DNA from 2 places in the Enterococcus sp. DIV0800 genome. Region 1 is predicted to be linked to the other one. Evidence: riboswitches for the same ligand, from Rfam matches in the RefSeq annotation. Region 1 holds a riboswitch; the other holds the start of a gene.
The links. Region 1 has a riboswitch for thiamine pyrophosphate ahead of thiT (energy-coupled thiamine transporter ThiT). Riboswitches for the same ligand answer to the same signal wherever they lie in the genome.

Region 1 (8,148 bases):
TTGAATTTTTTGCGTATCGTTTATACGAAAAAGACTGGCATGAGAGCTAAGCTCATGTCAGTCCATTTACGATGTATTTGATTGGCTGTTGGTTTAATAAGGCAATCGCGTTTTTCGCGACGATCTCGGCCATTTGATCACGGGCTTCTACGCTAGCATTACCGATGTGAGGCGTCAGAATGACGTTGTCGAAGTCTTTCAAGGCTTCGGTGACTTTTGGTTCGAATTCATAAACGTCTAAAGCAACACCGGCAAGCTGATGATTCTTCAAGGCTTCAACAAGTGCGACTTCGTCAATCAAAGGTCCGCGAGCGGCGTTGATCAAAAAGGCGCTGTCTTTCATTTTGGAAAAACTCTCGCTGCTTAACAGGTGGTGAGTAGCTTCCGTTAAGGGGGCATGTAAGCTTAGAACATCGGCCTGCTGAATGACCTCAGCTTGTGACAGATAGGTTGCCTGTAAACTTTCTTCTACTTCAGAAGCTAGTGGGTGGCGTTGATTGTAAATAAGCTTCATTCCAAAGGCCTGCATCATTTTTCCTAAGGCTTGCCCAATTTGGCCCATGCCGATGATCCCTAAGGTTTTGTCTTTTAATTCGTGTCCTAAGAAAAATAGTGGTGCCCAGCCCTCAAAGCCTTCATGATGCATCAAGCGATCACCTTCAACGATCCGGCGAGATAATGCGATGATTAAGCCAGCGGTCAATTCAGCCGTAGCGTTTGTTGAAACCACTGGTGTGTTGGTTACATAGATTTCTTGCTCTTTTGCATAAGCGGCATCAATATTATTAAAGCCTGCACCGAAGTTAGCAATCAGCTTCAAATTTGGCGCCGCGTCAATCACTTCGCGATCCACTTGGGTTGATAACGGACAAATCAATACTTCACAATCCGCAACATTTTTCAGCAATTCTTTTTTTGAGATTAAACCAGTGTCTTCAAACACCTTGTATTCAAGCGCGGCTTCTTTTAATAGCTGTGTTCCAAGCTCAGGAAGTTTGGCGGAAAGATAAATTTTACTCATTTACGATCCCTCATTTCATTTGATAAATTGACTATAGCACAGGAGGAATAACATGAAAAAGATTCTATTCGTTTGTATGGGAAATATTTGCCGTTCGCCGATGGCAGAAGCGATATTTCGTGATGCTTTTGAACAGCAGAAAGAAGAAAATTTTCAAGTCGACTCGGCTGCCACCAGTCAATGGGAGGTTGGCAATCCGCCGCATCATGGCACGGAAAAAATCTTGGCCGCACATCACATCTCGGCGAAAGGGATGCGGGCTCGGCAAGTAAGCACGACTGATTTTTATGAAGCGGATTATATTATCGGCATGGATCAGGAAAACGTTCGTGACCTAAAAGCAATCGCACCGGCGGAAACGAAAGAGAAGATTTATTTATATTTGGATCGCGTCCCCGAACATGCGGGAGAAAGTATTCCTGATCCCTGGTACACGGGTGATTTTGAGGAAACTTATGAATTGATTCAAAAAGGATTAAATGATTGGTTAACTTTTTTTGAAAAAGGCTAGTTTCCTTGTTTTTTCCAAAAAATTTAAGTAAAATCATACTACACAAACATGCTCTTGGTAGGAGGAAGCCGAATGACTAAAAGCGAGAAGCCTAAAAAGAATTTAATTAAGCTGTTTTCGAATTCATCATATCGTTTCATCTCGGATTTTTTGAATGATTCTGCTGAAAAACGTGCGCAAGAGCAAGCCAATGAGAATATTTTTCTCAAGTTGAAGATGGCTTCTTTGCAAAATAGTTTAGTCGTCCTTCAAGTTCAAGATGAAAAAGATGAAGAAAAATTTGAAACGATCTCAGGTTGGCTGCCGAAAGTAGTCACCAATGATTCCATTGTGATTCGTACACAAGAAAATCAACTAGTGATGCTGACGATCGATCGGATCAAAAAAGTCACGACCTTGTCGCCTAGCGGTGATCAAGAAAGTATTTCACGATAAAAGTATTTTATACATTTACGACTAGGCAGATATCTGCTATACTCTCAATGTAATTAAAAATAGAATAGTACTTTCACAAAGGGGAGCCTTCGGGCTGAGATTGAGATTACTCTAAACCCTAGTACCTGTTTCGGTCATTCGAGCGTAGGAATTGTGACGAAGTAATGATATTACTTCTCCTTTGTGGACTGTATGTTCAAAAGGAGGAGTTTTTTTATGAGTAAGACAAGAATTATGATTGAAGGAACGATCGTAGCGGCATTGGCTTTTATGTTGTCACTGATTCCAACAACGATCGGCAGCAGCTTCACGATTTCATTAGGAATGATTCCTATGACGTTGTTCGCTTTGCGCCGTGGGGTGAAACCGGCGCTATTATCGGCCTTTATTTGGGGGATTTTACATTTTCCGGCGGGGGATGTTTATTTTCTTAGCGTCGTTCAAGTATTGATTGAATACCCGATTGCCTTTACATTCGCTGGTTTCGCAGGACTCTATGCGAAAAAAGTTCAACAAGCATTAATGGACCAAGATTTGAGTTCCGCTCGCAAAAATATCGTTTATGGCGCGCTGGTGGGAACGGGAGCAAGATTTTTCTGGCACTTTGTTGCCGGTGTCGTTTTCTGGGGCAGCTATGCTTTGTGGGGAATGAATCCGTGGATCTTTTCCTTTGTCATGAATGGCGCCAGCGGATTGGCGACAGCGATCATCACGGCAATTGTGGCCGTTCTAATCTTAGAAAAAGTACCCCAGCTGTATTTGCCTAAAGATGGCAACTTGATTGAAAAGCACAGCCATTAATCGAGGTTTTGACAGAGCAATCTCCGTCATACAAAAAAAGCATTGGCTTTTGGAAATCTTTTCCAGAGGCGAATGCTTTTTTAACGGAATGAGAAGACAGGATCATCGTTTTCGATGTTCAAATGCCAAGTTTGTTTGGCGCTGTCATAAGAAAGTTCAGCGACGTGCTGTTCCTTTTTATAACTCTTGGAGCTACGGCGCCAGCCTTTTTCGTCAGATAAATAAATCGGGATATGGTAGATTTTATTGATTAATTCGGAATGCCCAAAACAAAAAATTGCGCCTTCTTGCAAAATCGGATACAATTCTTTCAATATTTCACCGTCTAAATGAGCGACGGAGGAACCTTTGCGGAAAAAGGAACGACGATCGTTGACTTTTTCTAAAACGATCCGAGTCAATTTGCTGGCTAAGATCCGATAAAATTCATCGAGATAGCGATAATAAACGCGCATTGTTCCATTCCCTAGATTGAAATAAACAAAGTTGTTTTGTAGTTTGTAAAAGAAAGGTGAATGCAGATGTGTCCGCATATGACCAAAATAAAGCAATTCAGAAATTTCTAATGGTGTTAACTCCTTCAACATCGTCAAATCATTAAAATCGATCCACTTGCTTTCTTTCGAGTTGTTAAAGGTTTTGTTGCTAAAGAAATTTTGAATTTGATCTGGTGTATTAAGAATTTTCAAGCCGGTATGATTTTCGTACTCGCCGATCTCGGATGCGGGATCTAGTAATAACAAATGCTTCGGCTGATGGACGATTCCGTCAACAAAATCGTTGGGTGAAAGGCCTTTTGAGAGCACGGCATTACTTGTTGAATCAATATAAGTAAATAATGTTTCTGGCACAGATTTTCACCCTTTCTAATAGTTGTCACAATCATTTTAACGCAATAATAAAAAAAAAGCTCGTATCTTTTATTTTAAAATTAGATTACAAAGGCCTTAAAAACTGCAATGTTAAAGCACTTTTTTAACAATTAAAAACACTTTAATAAATAACGAATGGATAATCTGTTTATTTCTTTTTTTAATTTTTTTTTCTATTAAGTGAAAGTAGTATCATGTGAAGGAACAGAGTATGATATTATTAGATGGAAACTCAGGAGGCTTGTGATGAAGAAAAAAAGGAATTGGTTCATTAATATTTTTCTTTTCTTATTGCTGCTCGTAGGATTAGCGTTGATTTTCAACAATCAAATCAAATATTTTTTGATGCAGTATAACGGTGAGCGTTATACCGTGGCGAAGGTAGATAAAAGCGAAATCGATAAAAATATGCGCAAAGAGGCTTCTTTTGATTTTGATGCGGTGGAGCCCGCTAGTACAGAAGCTGTGCTGCAGGCACAATTAAGTAACAAGCGATTGCCAGTTATCGGCGGCATCGCGATCCCTTCGGTAGAAATCAATTTGCCGATATTCAAGGGGTTATCCAATGAAGTACTTTTGTATGGCGCCGGGACCTTATCCCCTGATCAAAAAATGGGTGAAGGAAATTATGCCTTAGCGAGCCATCGGGCGGATCGACCGGGTCTTTTATTTACGCCCCTTGAAGGGATCAAAGCGAATGATCTAATTTATTTAACCGATCTGCAAAATGTTTATACTTATAAAACGACTTTAAAGGTGCGTGTCCAGCCGACGGAAGTAAAATATCTAGACGTCCAGCCAGGGAAACAACAGATTACTTTAATTACCTGCGGCGAGATCGAAGGGATCACCCGGATCATCGTCCAAGGGGAGCTAGTTGGGGTTACTCCGGTGAAAAATGCGACGGATACGATGTTGAAAGCTTTTGAGATGGAACAGAGAACCTATTAAAATCAAAAAACTTCGAGGCTAGCCTTGAAGTTTTTTGTTTTAATAAGAATTGACCCTTTTGGCTAAGGGAACCGCTTGGATTTCTGCTATACTTGAAACAAGTATGACGAATTACCTCAATCAAAAATTTGAAGGAGACGATGATGGAGCTTAAAAGAATTTACGCCTCTGAGCTATTAGCGGATTGGACAATTTTTCAGCAGACGCATTTGCTTTTTCCCTTCTATTCTTCCCATCGTCAAGCACGAACGGAATATTTTTCAGCGGTAAAAAAGGCCATGGTTTTTTGTTACGTTACAAAGCAGATTGCCTGTTTGTTGATAAAGTCGTGGAAAAAGAAGCGTGGGTGATCAATAACTTGCTGATTACAACAGAACTGAACTGGAAGACCGCTTTTTTGTTATTAGAAAATGCGGCCCGCCGTGAATTCAAGCACACGATAAAATTAAAGCTGCAGGCCAATCTGATCATTCAACAATGGCTGATCAGCCAAGGATACCGCTTCGTCGGAGAGGTTTGGCAAAAACGGTTAGTTTATCAAACCGGCTTGGTTTTAGGCGGTGGTGGGGCTCGCGGCGCGTATCAAATCGGTGTTTGGAAAGCCTTGCTAGAAAAAAATATTTCTTTTGCTGTGATCAGCGGCACGTCGGTTGGTGGCTTGAATGGCGCCTTGATTGCTCAGGGAGAGTATGATCAGGCCGTTGCGCTGTGGGAAGAGATCGAAACGGATAAAGTGTTGGAGATCACCTTTAAGGAGGTCGAAGAATTGGATTTTTCGGCTCAGGTGGATCAGCTACGAACCTTTATTAAAACATCTTTGCGACAACGAGGCCTTTCTTCGGCCCCTTTGAGACGCTTGTTAGAGGAGCGACTTGACCCGCAAAAAATTCAACAGGCTAGTCCACTGTCTGTTGTAACAACGAAGGTACCGGCTTTTCAAGAAATCATTGTTTCACTTAATCAATGTCCTAAAGGGGAGATTATTGATTGGTTGTTGGCATCGTCGGCGTTTTTCCCGATGATGGCAATGGCGAAGATCGGGAATGATTTTTATGTTGACGGCGGCTATCGGAATAATTTGCCGGTGGACGTCGCTTTGCAGCAAGGGATCACGGAAGTCATCGTAGTGGATGTTCACGGACCGGGTCTGGATAAAAAATATCGTCTGCCGGCGGAGGTCGCGGAGCTTTCTCTAGCCAGCCCCTGGAGTCTAGGGGATTTATTGCTGTTTCACAGTGATCGCGCGTCAGTCAATATTGATTTAGGCTATTTGGAAACGAAGCGAGCATTTGGTGAGTTGCAAGGGGAACGCTATTTTTTTAGTTGTCAGTCTGATTTTCAACGGTTGACGAAAGATTTTTTACAAAAAGTAAAAAAGCAGGTGCCACTTGAGCTGGATCAGCTTTATCTCGAATTGAAAAAGTTTTTCCGGCGCAGTGTGCCGGTGGAATTACTGAGTCTGGCTTGTTTAGAATTTTTTGCTTATTGGCTGAAGATTTCGCCGGTCCAAGTATTTACACCGTCAGAATTGATCGTCGTATTGCGACGTCAAATCGAGGCGCCAAGTAAATTCGGTCCGGGAATTTCGGTACAGGAACAGATCGAGGATTTTATCAATCATCACAATCTTTTTTCTGATTATCATCAAGTCTTACAAATTTATCAGCAAACCGGCTCGTGGGAACAGTGGTATCGCCGCTGGCCGATCCAGACCTTGCTGGCACTTTTTTTTAGTTATTTACAGGAGGAATTATAATGGCAGAATTTAATTATGAAATCGTCGAAGAAATCGCTGTGCTATCGGAGAATCCGAAGGGCTGGCGCAAGGAATTGAATCTGGTGAGTTGGAATGAACGGCCGCCTAAGTTTGATCTAAGAGACTGGGCCCCTGACCATGAAAAAATGGGCAAAGGCGTAACCTTAAGCAATGAAGAATTTGCGGTGTTGAAAGAAACGTTAAGTAAGATGTAGTCCATTATTTTTCGAAAGAGGGGAACAACGGCAATGAAAAGTATGACTGGTTATGGGCAAGCAGCGCGCACCAATGACAATTATGAATTGAACATTGAATTAAAAAGTGTCAACAATCGTTTTTTAGATCTACAGATTCGCATGCCCAAGGAATTAAACCCTTATGAGGCATTGATCCGCCAAGTCGCGAAAGAAAAAATCCAACGAGGCCGCGTCGATGTGTTTATCAATCTGACACCGTTGAAAAGTGGCAATAAACAAGTAGTCGTTCATTGGGAATTGCTGAACCAATTGGTCCAAGAATTACAACGCGGCGGCAAAGAACATTTTGGTGTGGTGGACCTGCCGGTGGAACAAGTCTTAGTGAAAGCGATGGAACAGGATGATTATGTTACGATCGTTGATCAACAGACGGCAGATGACACGTTAGAAGGATTAGTGGGAGAAGTTGCGGCAGCTGCCTTTACCCAGCTGGCGACCAGTCGTGAAAAAGAAGGTGCTGGTATCCAAAAGGTATTGGCGGAATACAGTGAGAAGGTCCAACAGTTGACGGGGGAATTGGCAAGTTTTGTGACTGAGTATGAAGCGGATTATCAGCAACGGTACCAAGCGAAGCTGGAAGAGTATCTAGGTAGTACTGTCGATCACGACCGTTTACTGACAGAGCTGGCGATTTTATTAGAGCGGGGCGATATCCATGAAGAGTTGGATCGCTTAGGGATTCATTTAGAAAAAATGAGTGGCTTGCTGCAGACGACTGATCCAGTCGGCCGTGAATTGGATTTCTTACTGCAGGAAATGAATCGTGAGGTCAATACCATCGGCTCAAAATCCAGCCCGATCCAAATCAAAGACATCGTTGTTCAGTTAAAAACGATCCTAGAAAAAATTCGCGAACAGATTCAAAACGTCGAGTAGTTCATGTGTTTTATAAGAATTAAGGAGGAGCTTTGCGCTGCCCCTTGAAATATTCAAAAAAAAAGTGCACAATAGGCGTTAGCTGAAAAAGACGATGAAAGGGCGTTAGTATGTCTGAACGAGGACTGTTGATTGTATTGTCGGGACCTTCCGGCGTTGGCAAAGGCACCGTTAGAAAAGCCATTTTTGAACGAGACGATAATGAATTCCAATATTCTGTCTCAATGACCACCCGACCAAAACGAGAAGGTGAAGTCGAAGGCGTTGATTATTATTTCCGAACGAAAGAAGAGTTCGAGGCGATGATCGAAGCCGGCGAAATGCTGGAATATGCGGAATATGTGGGGAATTATTACGGTACGCCGTTGACCTATGTAAATAAAACGCTAGATGAAGGCAAAGATGTCTTTTTAGAGATCGAAGTCCAAGGGGCGCAGCAAGTAAAAGATAAAGTTCCCGACGGCGTGTTTATTTTTCTGACACCACCGGATTTAACGGAACTAAAAGCTCGAATCGTTGGCCGCGGCACTGATAGTGCAGAAGTGATTGATGAGCGGATGCGCGTTGCCCGTCAAGAAATCGAAATGATGGCTCTTTATGATTATGCAGTTGTGAACGATCAAGTGTTAAAAGCGGTTGATCGGATTAAAGATATAATTGTTAGCGAG
Region 2 (8,148 bases), 150 kb from region 1:
TGAAGTCATCTTAGGAGATATCTCTCGCTTGCCCTTTTCGGTGGATGCGATCGTAAACGCGGCTAATACAGCCTTGATCCCAGGTGGTGGTGTTGACGGGGCGCTTAATCGAGTGGCGGGTCCAGCACTAAAAAAAGCGATGGCAGCGATGGGTGGGACACCGACTGGTACTGCGGTCATTACACCTGCTTTTGATTTGGCGGCTGATTATGTTATTCACGCAGTTGGTCCCCGTTATCGTGACGGGAAGCAGCATGAAGCGGAGCAGTTGCAGTCTGCCTATGAAGCAATTTTTCATTTGGCGCATCAACAGGCTGTTCAAACGCTAGCTTTGCCAGTATTAAGTACAGGAATCTACAATTATCCCAAAAAGGAAGCGGCAGAGATCTTGTATCGTGTGGCCAATCGCCCAGAAAATCAAAATATTGAAACTAAAATTATCGTTTTCGAATCGACTTGGCCACCGCTATTTGAAAAAATTATCGCGGCATCAAGTTAGTAAATTAAGATAAATCAATATTATTATTTAGTTTTTTCACAAATGTAAGCGATATATATATATATATTATCGAGAGAAATAAGTGATAAAATAATAATAAATAAGCAAAGGGAGGCAAGTTTCTTGAAAGCTATCTCTATTCATCCCGAGCCAGTTATGGAAATTCTTGCGGGAAAGAAAACAAAGGAATATCGTTCATGGACTACGCATCATCGCGGGCCATTACTAATTTGTTCAACGGCAATCAAAACCCCCGGCTGCATTTCGGGGCATGCGGTTTGTATTGTGGACTTGGTTGATGTGGAACAGTTAGGGGAAGGCTCTTACGCTTGGATCTTTAAAAATGTACGCTGCATCCATCCTTTTCCTATTAAAGGCCAGCGTCGCCTGTACCACGTTCCAGATGAGCGTATCATGGAGCCGACGAAGGGCGAATTTTTAGTCGAAGCTGGTGAAAAGGTCGTCACCGAAGAATTTTGGCAAAAGTATTATCTCGCATTGATTAGTTAATTAATTTTGTAAGCGATTTTTTATAAAATTATCAGAGTGATAAATGAGTTGTCTAGTATTAATGGGAGGAAACAGAACTAGCTGGATCAATTCTAGTGAGTTTATGTGAAGTAGAATAAACAAAAAAATTAAATTTTTTTAAAAGTTCATTTAGAAAGCTGAAGTTAAGGCTTAAAGTAGCTGATTCATGGTCTTTTTTGCGAAATGAAATTGCTTTTTTTTCAATTTTTTCCTATTTTTCAAAAAATGAATTTTTCTAATTTATACATTTTGAATTATTTTAGGCTAAAATTGTCAATATCACTTTAATATATTATTATTTGTTAACAACAAAGAAGATTCCAAGTATTCAAGTCTTTTTTTGAATAAGACGATGAAAGCAAAATGAGAAAGTGATACGGGTTGTAAGTTCTTTTCTTTTTCCGTAGAGGGCGTTTTTCAGGCTAAATCTATCTTGTAAAAAGGCGGGTACTTTATTTTCTGAGATGAGTTGTTTGGAGAGAGATGAGGTTTGGCAGGGGCGTTCTTTAAAAGGGGAGAATGATCGTGGACTTTCGTACAATTTTAGGAACAAGTAATAATCGTCGATTAGCGTTGTTGGAGCAGCTGTATTATCGAAGAGATGGTTGGTCGAGTGATCAATTGTTAAGTGAACTGAATTGTTCATTACCAATTTTATTAAATGATATTGAACTAATTAATGGAGAAAATCCGAATTTTCAAATCATTAAAACGAAAGGACTCTACCGTTTAATCGTGGATAAGACGGTTAGCTTGGGTAATTTATACGCAAATATCTTAAATACTTGTCCGGAATTTCAGATCATCGAAGAATTGTTATATGAAGAGTGTGAGAACATCACCGCCTTAGCAAAGAAGCTGTACCTTAGTTCTTCTAATACACAGCGCTATTTGAAAAAGATCGAGAAGGTCTTGACGCAGGCTGGGATGGAATTATGCTATCGGCCATTACGAATCGAAGGGAATGAAGCTGAGATTCGTAATTTTTATTATCGTTTTTATAGCGAGCGTCAAAGCGCTTTTGAAAGTACCTTGCCGAAATTACCAACGAAGCACTATTACATCATTGAACAATATGTCCAAGATTTTGTGGAGGCGAATCAGATCCACGAAAAATATATTTTCAAAAAACGTGTCATCTATAATATGTACATCAGCTTTTGGCGGATAAAGAGCGGGCACGATTATCCTGAAGACGAGCTGCGGACGGAAGGGCTGATCATGCCTTTAGGCGTCTCTTATAAAAGACTAAAGCAAGCCGTTCGCGATGGTGTGAATCTAGAGTTACCCCCGATGATGCTGCGAGATACGCTGTGGCTAACGTATTCTGACTCGATTGTTTTCAGTATTCCTCATCGGGAGATCGCCATGACGGATAATCCGAAGTATCAAAAATTATTTATGGAGCATTATGAGCTAGTCGAGGAATTCAATCAAATGCTGGGTCATCGTTTAACCAAGCAAGCGCGAATTGATTTGACGACGGTGCTGTGCAATGATTTTTATTTCTGCAATCCTGAAGGTAAATATATCGGACTGCTTTGGCGCAATCGAACCTCTTTTCTAAAGGAAGTTTCCCGCGTATATCGTCGCGGAGTAGAAAAAATCAGAGATTTAGTCGAGCGTTTCGTAGATAAGTATCAGATGTTCCAAGATGAGGATTATATCCGGAACTATATTTATTTATTAGTTACGACAGAGGTCAAGAGCTTAGATTGGTTAGCCAGTCAGGATCATTTGCTAAAAGTTTTATTATTATCAGATTTAACTCCGACTGAGGAAACCTTTCTGACAAGACAAATTCAAGTTTCGGTGTACGGGAATTTTTCCATTCATCATTTTGAAAAGTTAGTCGGCGGCTCTTTACAACTGCAAGAGGAATTAAAAAAATACGATTGTCTGATTACCACGGGCTCTGCTGAAGGGCTACCAAAGGATTACCCGGTAGTAGTGATCGATCCTTTTTTGACGGTTCAAAGTACTCGCTGGATTCAAGAGATGGTCAGTGAGCTGGCGGAAAAGCGCAGTCTTGTTTCTGTGGTAGAATAGGAGCGAAAGAAGGTTGACTATGAACAGTATGGAAAAAATCAATCAATTTCGTGACGAACGAAACTGGCGTCCCTTTCATAATGAAAAGGATCTGGCGCTGTCGATTACACTAGAAGCGGCGGAGCTATTAGAGCTTTTTCAATGGAAGGACTCGAAAGAAGCGCGAACCCAAACCGAACGTTTGAAAGAAGAGCTAGCGGATGTTTTGATCTATTCGTATATGATGGCAGATAATTTGGACTTCGATATTGATGAGATCATCAGTGAAAAATTAAAGAAAAATGCCATCAAGTATCCTGTTGATGAAGCATAGAAAAAGCGGCAGAGCAAATTCTGCCGCTTTTTTATTCGTGTAGCTCTAACGGCAAACCATCGGGATCGAAAAAGAACGTCATCCGTTCACCGGTAAAATCATCGCTGCGTAAAGGTTCGCAGTCCACCCCTTGTTCCTTTAAGTAGGCGACTGTCGCTTCGATGTCTTCTGTTTTAAAAGCGAGATGACGCAAACCGGCCGCTTCAGGAAAACTGGGACGTTGAGGCGGGTTATTTGCGGCAAAAATTTCTAATTCAGCGTCATTTAGCTGCAAATCCAATTTATAATCCTCTCGTTCTGGACGATAATTTTCACGAATGATGGGCAGACCTAAGATATCGACATAAAAGTTACGAGCCTTCTGATAATCAGAAACAATGATCGCCACATGATGAATGGCGGAAAAATTTGGTTTTGGCATAAAAGTTTCCCTCCTTTTTCCTAAGTATAAGCTAGTTGGAATAAAAAAAGTATGTTATACTTCAAACAAATTGAAGAGAAACATTTGGGGTGCTATTTAGCTGAGATTATACCCACTGAACCTGATGCAGTTAAGACTGTCGAAGGGAAATGTAGCTAGTGATGAATTGTACCCGACCAGTTTTTTTGGTTGGGTTTTTCTATTTTTACAATGACTTTCTAGCAGCAAGAGTGGAACGACCAGCCCCAAATATCTCTTGAGGAAAAGGGGCTGTTTGCATGGAAAAAGATCGTATCCATAAGTTGACCTTGTTGGCGTTGATGATTGCTTTAGACGTAGTGTTGTCTCCGTTAATGAGGATTGAAGGGATGGCGCCGATGTCGAGCGTCATGAATATTATTGCCGGAGTATTGCTGGGTCCTTTTTACGGTACCATGATGGCTTTGGTCTGTGCGTTGATTCGCATGACGATGTTGGGGATTCCACCGTTAGCTTTAACGGGGGCAGTCTTCGGGGCTTTTTTTGCAGGGCTGTTCTACAAGTTTGGCAGAAAGCTCGTCTGGTCGATGGTAGGTGAAATTTTCGGGACGGGAATCTTAGGCTCATTGCTGTCTTATCCGGTGATGGTTTGGTTTACTGGCAGTCAGCAGGAATTATATTGGCTGATTTATACGCCGCGTTTTATCGGAGCGACCTTGATTGGTTCCGCTATCGCCTTTGTTGTCTTGGTGAAGCTGAAAGAAACAAAAATATTCAAGCGCTGGCAGCGATTGTTTTTTGAAGGGAGAAGGTTTGAATGAAAACGGTTGAGATAAGTGCGAGCATGCCTTTGGCAAATGCGCCCTTGGTTCATTGTATTACGAATGAGGTGACTTGCGAAACAGTGGCCAATGCTTTGCTGTACGTGGGGGCTAAACCCATCATGGCTTCAGACGAGCGGGAGTTTGCGGAGCTGTTTCAGCAGACCGACAGCTTGCTGTTGAATATTGGTCATTTGTCAAAAACACGGGAAAAAAGTTTAGTGGGGGCTGCTGAATTGGCTAAAGAGCTGAAAAAGCCAACGGTCGTGGATTTAGTCGGCTATGGTGTCAGTACTGTGCGAAATCAAGTTGGCCGTTTGCTGGTAGCGGCGGAGCCCACTGTGGTAAAGGGAAATATTTCTGAGCTGCGGAATTTTTGCGGGTTACCGAGTCAGGCTCGTGGGGTGGACGGTAGTCCGTTGGATCAAAGTGAAGCGGCGCTGGAGGAATTAACGCTTGCTTTACAAAAATTGACGGTGGACTATCCACGAACGATTTTCTTAGCCACGGGCAGTCAAGACCTGGTGGTGGATCAAAAGAATAGCTGGCGCTTGCAAAATGGCGTACCGGAGTTGGATCGTTTTACTGGCACCGGTGATGTGGTGGGCGCATTGATCGCGGCCTTGCTAGGCAGTGGAGTGGTTGGAGCAGCAGCGGTAGTGAGTGCCGTCAGTTATTTCAACTGTTGCGGTGAAGCGGCTAAAAATCAGCGAGGCTTAGCAAATTTTCGGCAAGAGACATTGAATCAATTGACTTTGTTGATGGAAACAGAGTGGACAAAAGGTGTGAAAGGATGGCAACGCTCATGGATTTAACGTTGTATTTAGTGACGGACCACTATCAGTTTAACGACAAGAAATTTTTAAGTATCATCGAGGAAGCTTGTCAAAACGGCGTAACCTTGGTGCAATTGCGAGAAAAAGAATTATTAAGCGGCGCTTTTTATGAATTGGCGCGAAAAGTCAAGGCAGTGACGGATTGTTATCAAGTTCCATTGATCATTAATGATCGGGTGGATATTTGTTTGGCAGTGGATGCAGCAGGTGTCCACATTGGCGATGATGAAATGCCGGTGAACGTGGTTCGGTCTTTGATCGGTTCAGAGAAACTATTAGGGGTGTCCGCTAAGACGGTCGCTCGCGGCTTGGAAGCACAGCAGGCAGGGGCCGACTATTTAGGAATCGGTGCGATTTTTCCCACGACGACAAAAGAGACAACCTTGACTTCGCTAGAAACATTGCAAGCAATCAATCAAGCTGTCGCAATCCCTAGCGTGGCGATTGGCGGGATCAAGGAAGATAAACTCCTTCAATTTAAGGGAACAGGTATTGCAGGTGTTTCAATTGTCAGTGAGATCATGCTAGCGGAAAATGTCGCAGCGAAGGTTCGTTCACTGAAACAAAAAATGATTGATGTACTGGAGGTCCAAGCATGATTAATTCAACACCACAAGTCGTCACTATCGCCGGCTCAGATTCAGGCGGCGGAGCGGGCATTCAAGCCGATTTAAAAACCTTTCAAGCGCGAAAGGCGTTTGGCATGAGTATCATCGTAGCTTTGACGGCGCAAAACACTTACGGTGTGCAGGACAGCTTGGCTATTCCTAGCGCCTTCATCGAAGAGCAATTTGATTCGCTAGCGGCGGATTTTACGATTGGAGCGGCAAAGACAGGAATGCTGGCCGATGTGGAACGGGTCGAAACGGTCGTGAAAAAATTAAAGCAGGTCGATTTTGGCCCACTGATCGTTGATCCAGTAATGGTGGCAAAAGGCGGACACCATCTATTACAAACCGAGGCGGTCCAGACGATCAATCAAAAATTATTGCCATTAGCTACCGTCGTGACACCTAATTTGCCAGAAGCAGAGGTGATCATTGGTGAACGGATCGTAACGGATCAAGAAATGACCACGGCAGCTAAAAAACTGCAAGCCTTAGGGACGAAAAATGTGATCGTCAAAGGCGGTCATAGTCACAATAGCAACGCGGCCGATTTCGTGTTACTAGCCGATGGTGAGGCCTTCTGGATGAGCACACCTCGTGTTGAAACGGCAAATACTCATGGTACCGGCGATACTTTTTCTGCTTGTATCGCGGCTGAGTTGGCAAAAGGGACGGACTTGAAGCAAGCGATCGTTATTGGCAAGCAATTTATTCAAGCGGCGATTAGCCAGCCGATTTATGTGGGGCATGGACATGGACCGACGAATCATTGGGCTGAAATAGCAGACGATGTTTCTATTACGTGAAAAAGGCTTTCGCAAACTCGTTTGGCATATTGCTGATAAAGCTAGTTTGTGAAGCCGAACATGGATATACTTGTTGTAAAGCGATTTATTCATGTAAAAAATTTATCCTTTCTTTCCGCGGCAGATAAAAGAAGGAGCTGGGACATTAATTTGTCTCAGCTCCTATTTCCGTATAAACGGTGTGACAGAAGTAGCTTCTTCGGAAATAAGCCGAAATTTCTTGAAGTTGAACACTTTTGTCCCAACCTCTTTTTAGTTTGCTTTCTCTAAGCAAACTGGGTGGCCTTGTTCTTGTAGATGAGCGACGTGCTGTTCGCCCCAGCTACACAGGTTGTCCAAAATGTCAGATAGACTGCGGCCGTATTCACTTAAAGAATATTCGACCTTCGGCGGGACTTGTTGATAGACTTTGCGGTCGATAATGTTGTCCGCTTCTAATTCTCGCAGCTGAGAAGTCAGCATTTTTTGACTGATGCCAGAGATTCCTCGTTTCAAATCACTAGGGCGCATCGGCCCATGCCGAAGATTACATAGAATGATCGGTTTCCATTTTCCACCGATGACAGCCATCGTGGCTTCGACACCGATCATATAAGCGCGATTTTCCAAATTTTTTTTGCTCCTTTAAAGCTTGTTATGATCCAAAAGTTACTAAAAAGTATCTATGGTACAAAAAAGTGGGTACTTACCAAAAGATCTTCCACAGTATATAGTATCTTTTCGTAGCTTACAAATACTTGCTTTGGAGGAAGAAAATGGAAAAGAAACTATCACCTAATTTAACGTTATTTGCTTTAGCGATCAATGCCTTTGCGATTGGATCGACTGAATTTATCAGTGTCGGCCTGCTGCCACTGCTAGTCAAAAGTTTTCACGTCACGTTGGCTCAAGCGGGCCTGACGGTCTCACTCTATGCGTTAGGCGTTACGATCGGTGCGCCGCTTTTGACTGTCTTAACAGGAAAATGGAATCGACGCAACTTGATGCTAGGTATTATGCTGTTGTTTATCAGCGGGAATCTGTTAGCGGCCTTTGCGCCGACTTTTCTGATTTTATTAGTTGGTCGAATTTTAGCGGCGCTCGCTCATGGCATCTTTATGTCGGTCTCTACAGTGATTGCGGCGGATGTCGTGGAACCTTCACGGCGAGCAAGTGCGATTGCCATTATGTTTACTGGTTTGACAGTTGCAACAGTGACCGGAGTACCACTAGGAACCTTTATCGGTCAGCAAACGACTTGGAAAATGTCCTTCATTTTTATCGCAGTCGTTGGTTTAATTGGATT

Region 2: linked by a shared signal. The riboswitch ahead of thiW (energy coupling factor transporter S component ThiW) and the one ahead of thiT (energy-coupled thiamine transporter ThiT) in region 1 are both predicted to bind thiamine pyrophosphate.

What each region holds. Positions count from the first base shown of each region.
Region 1 is NZ_CP187898.1:2,239,210-2,247,357, reverse strand. It holds gene IGI54_RS10860 (TetR/AcrR family transcriptional regulator C-terminal domain-containing protein) at 1-50, shown strand, start outside; gene IGI54_RS10855 (2-hydroxyacid dehydrogenase family protein) at 53-1,021, opposite strand; gene IGI54_RS10850 (low molecular weight protein-tyrosine-phosphatase) at 1,074-1,532, shown strand; gene IGI54_RS10845 (hypothetical protein) at 1,605-1,967, shown strand; TPP riboswitch at 2,037-2,135, shown strand; gene thiT (energy-coupled thiamine transporter ThiT) at 2,184-2,768, shown strand; gene IGI54_RS10835 (hypothetical protein) at 2,849-3,619, opposite strand; gene IGI54_RS10830 (class A sortase) at 3,887-4,591, shown strand; gene IGI54_RS10825 (patatin-like phospholipase family protein) at 4,878-6,347, shown strand; gene IGI54_RS10820 (YdbC family protein) at 6,347-6,562, shown strand; gene IGI54_RS10815 (YicC/YloC family endoribonuclease) at 6,596-7,480, shown strand; gene gmk (guanylate kinase) at 7,591-8,148, shown strand, end outside.
Region 2 is NZ_CP187898.1:2,393,910-2,402,057, reverse strand. It holds gene IGI54_RS11585 (macro domain-containing protein) at 1-499, shown strand, start outside; gene IGI54_RS11580 (ASCH domain-containing protein) at 623-1,009, shown strand; gene IGI54_RS11575 (helix-turn-helix domain-containing protein) at 1,556-3,079, shown strand; gene IGI54_RS11570 (nucleotide pyrophosphohydrolase) at 3,099-3,392, shown strand; gene gloA2 (SMU1112c/YaeR family gloxylase I-like metalloprotein) at 3,424-3,813, opposite strand; TPP riboswitch at 3,889-3,978, shown strand; gene thiW (energy coupling factor transporter S component ThiW) at 4,092-4,613, shown strand; gene IGI54_RS11555 (hydroxyethylthiazole kinase) at 4,610-5,428, shown strand; gene thiE (thiamine phosphate synthase) at 5,419-6,048, shown strand; gene thiD (bifunctional hydroxymethylpyrimidine kinase/phosphomethylpyrimidine kinase) at 6,045-6,863, shown strand; gene IGI54_RS11540 (winged helix-turn-helix transcriptional regulator) at 7,116-7,472, opposite strand; gene IGI54_RS11535 (MFS transporter) at 7,619-8,148, shown strand, end outside.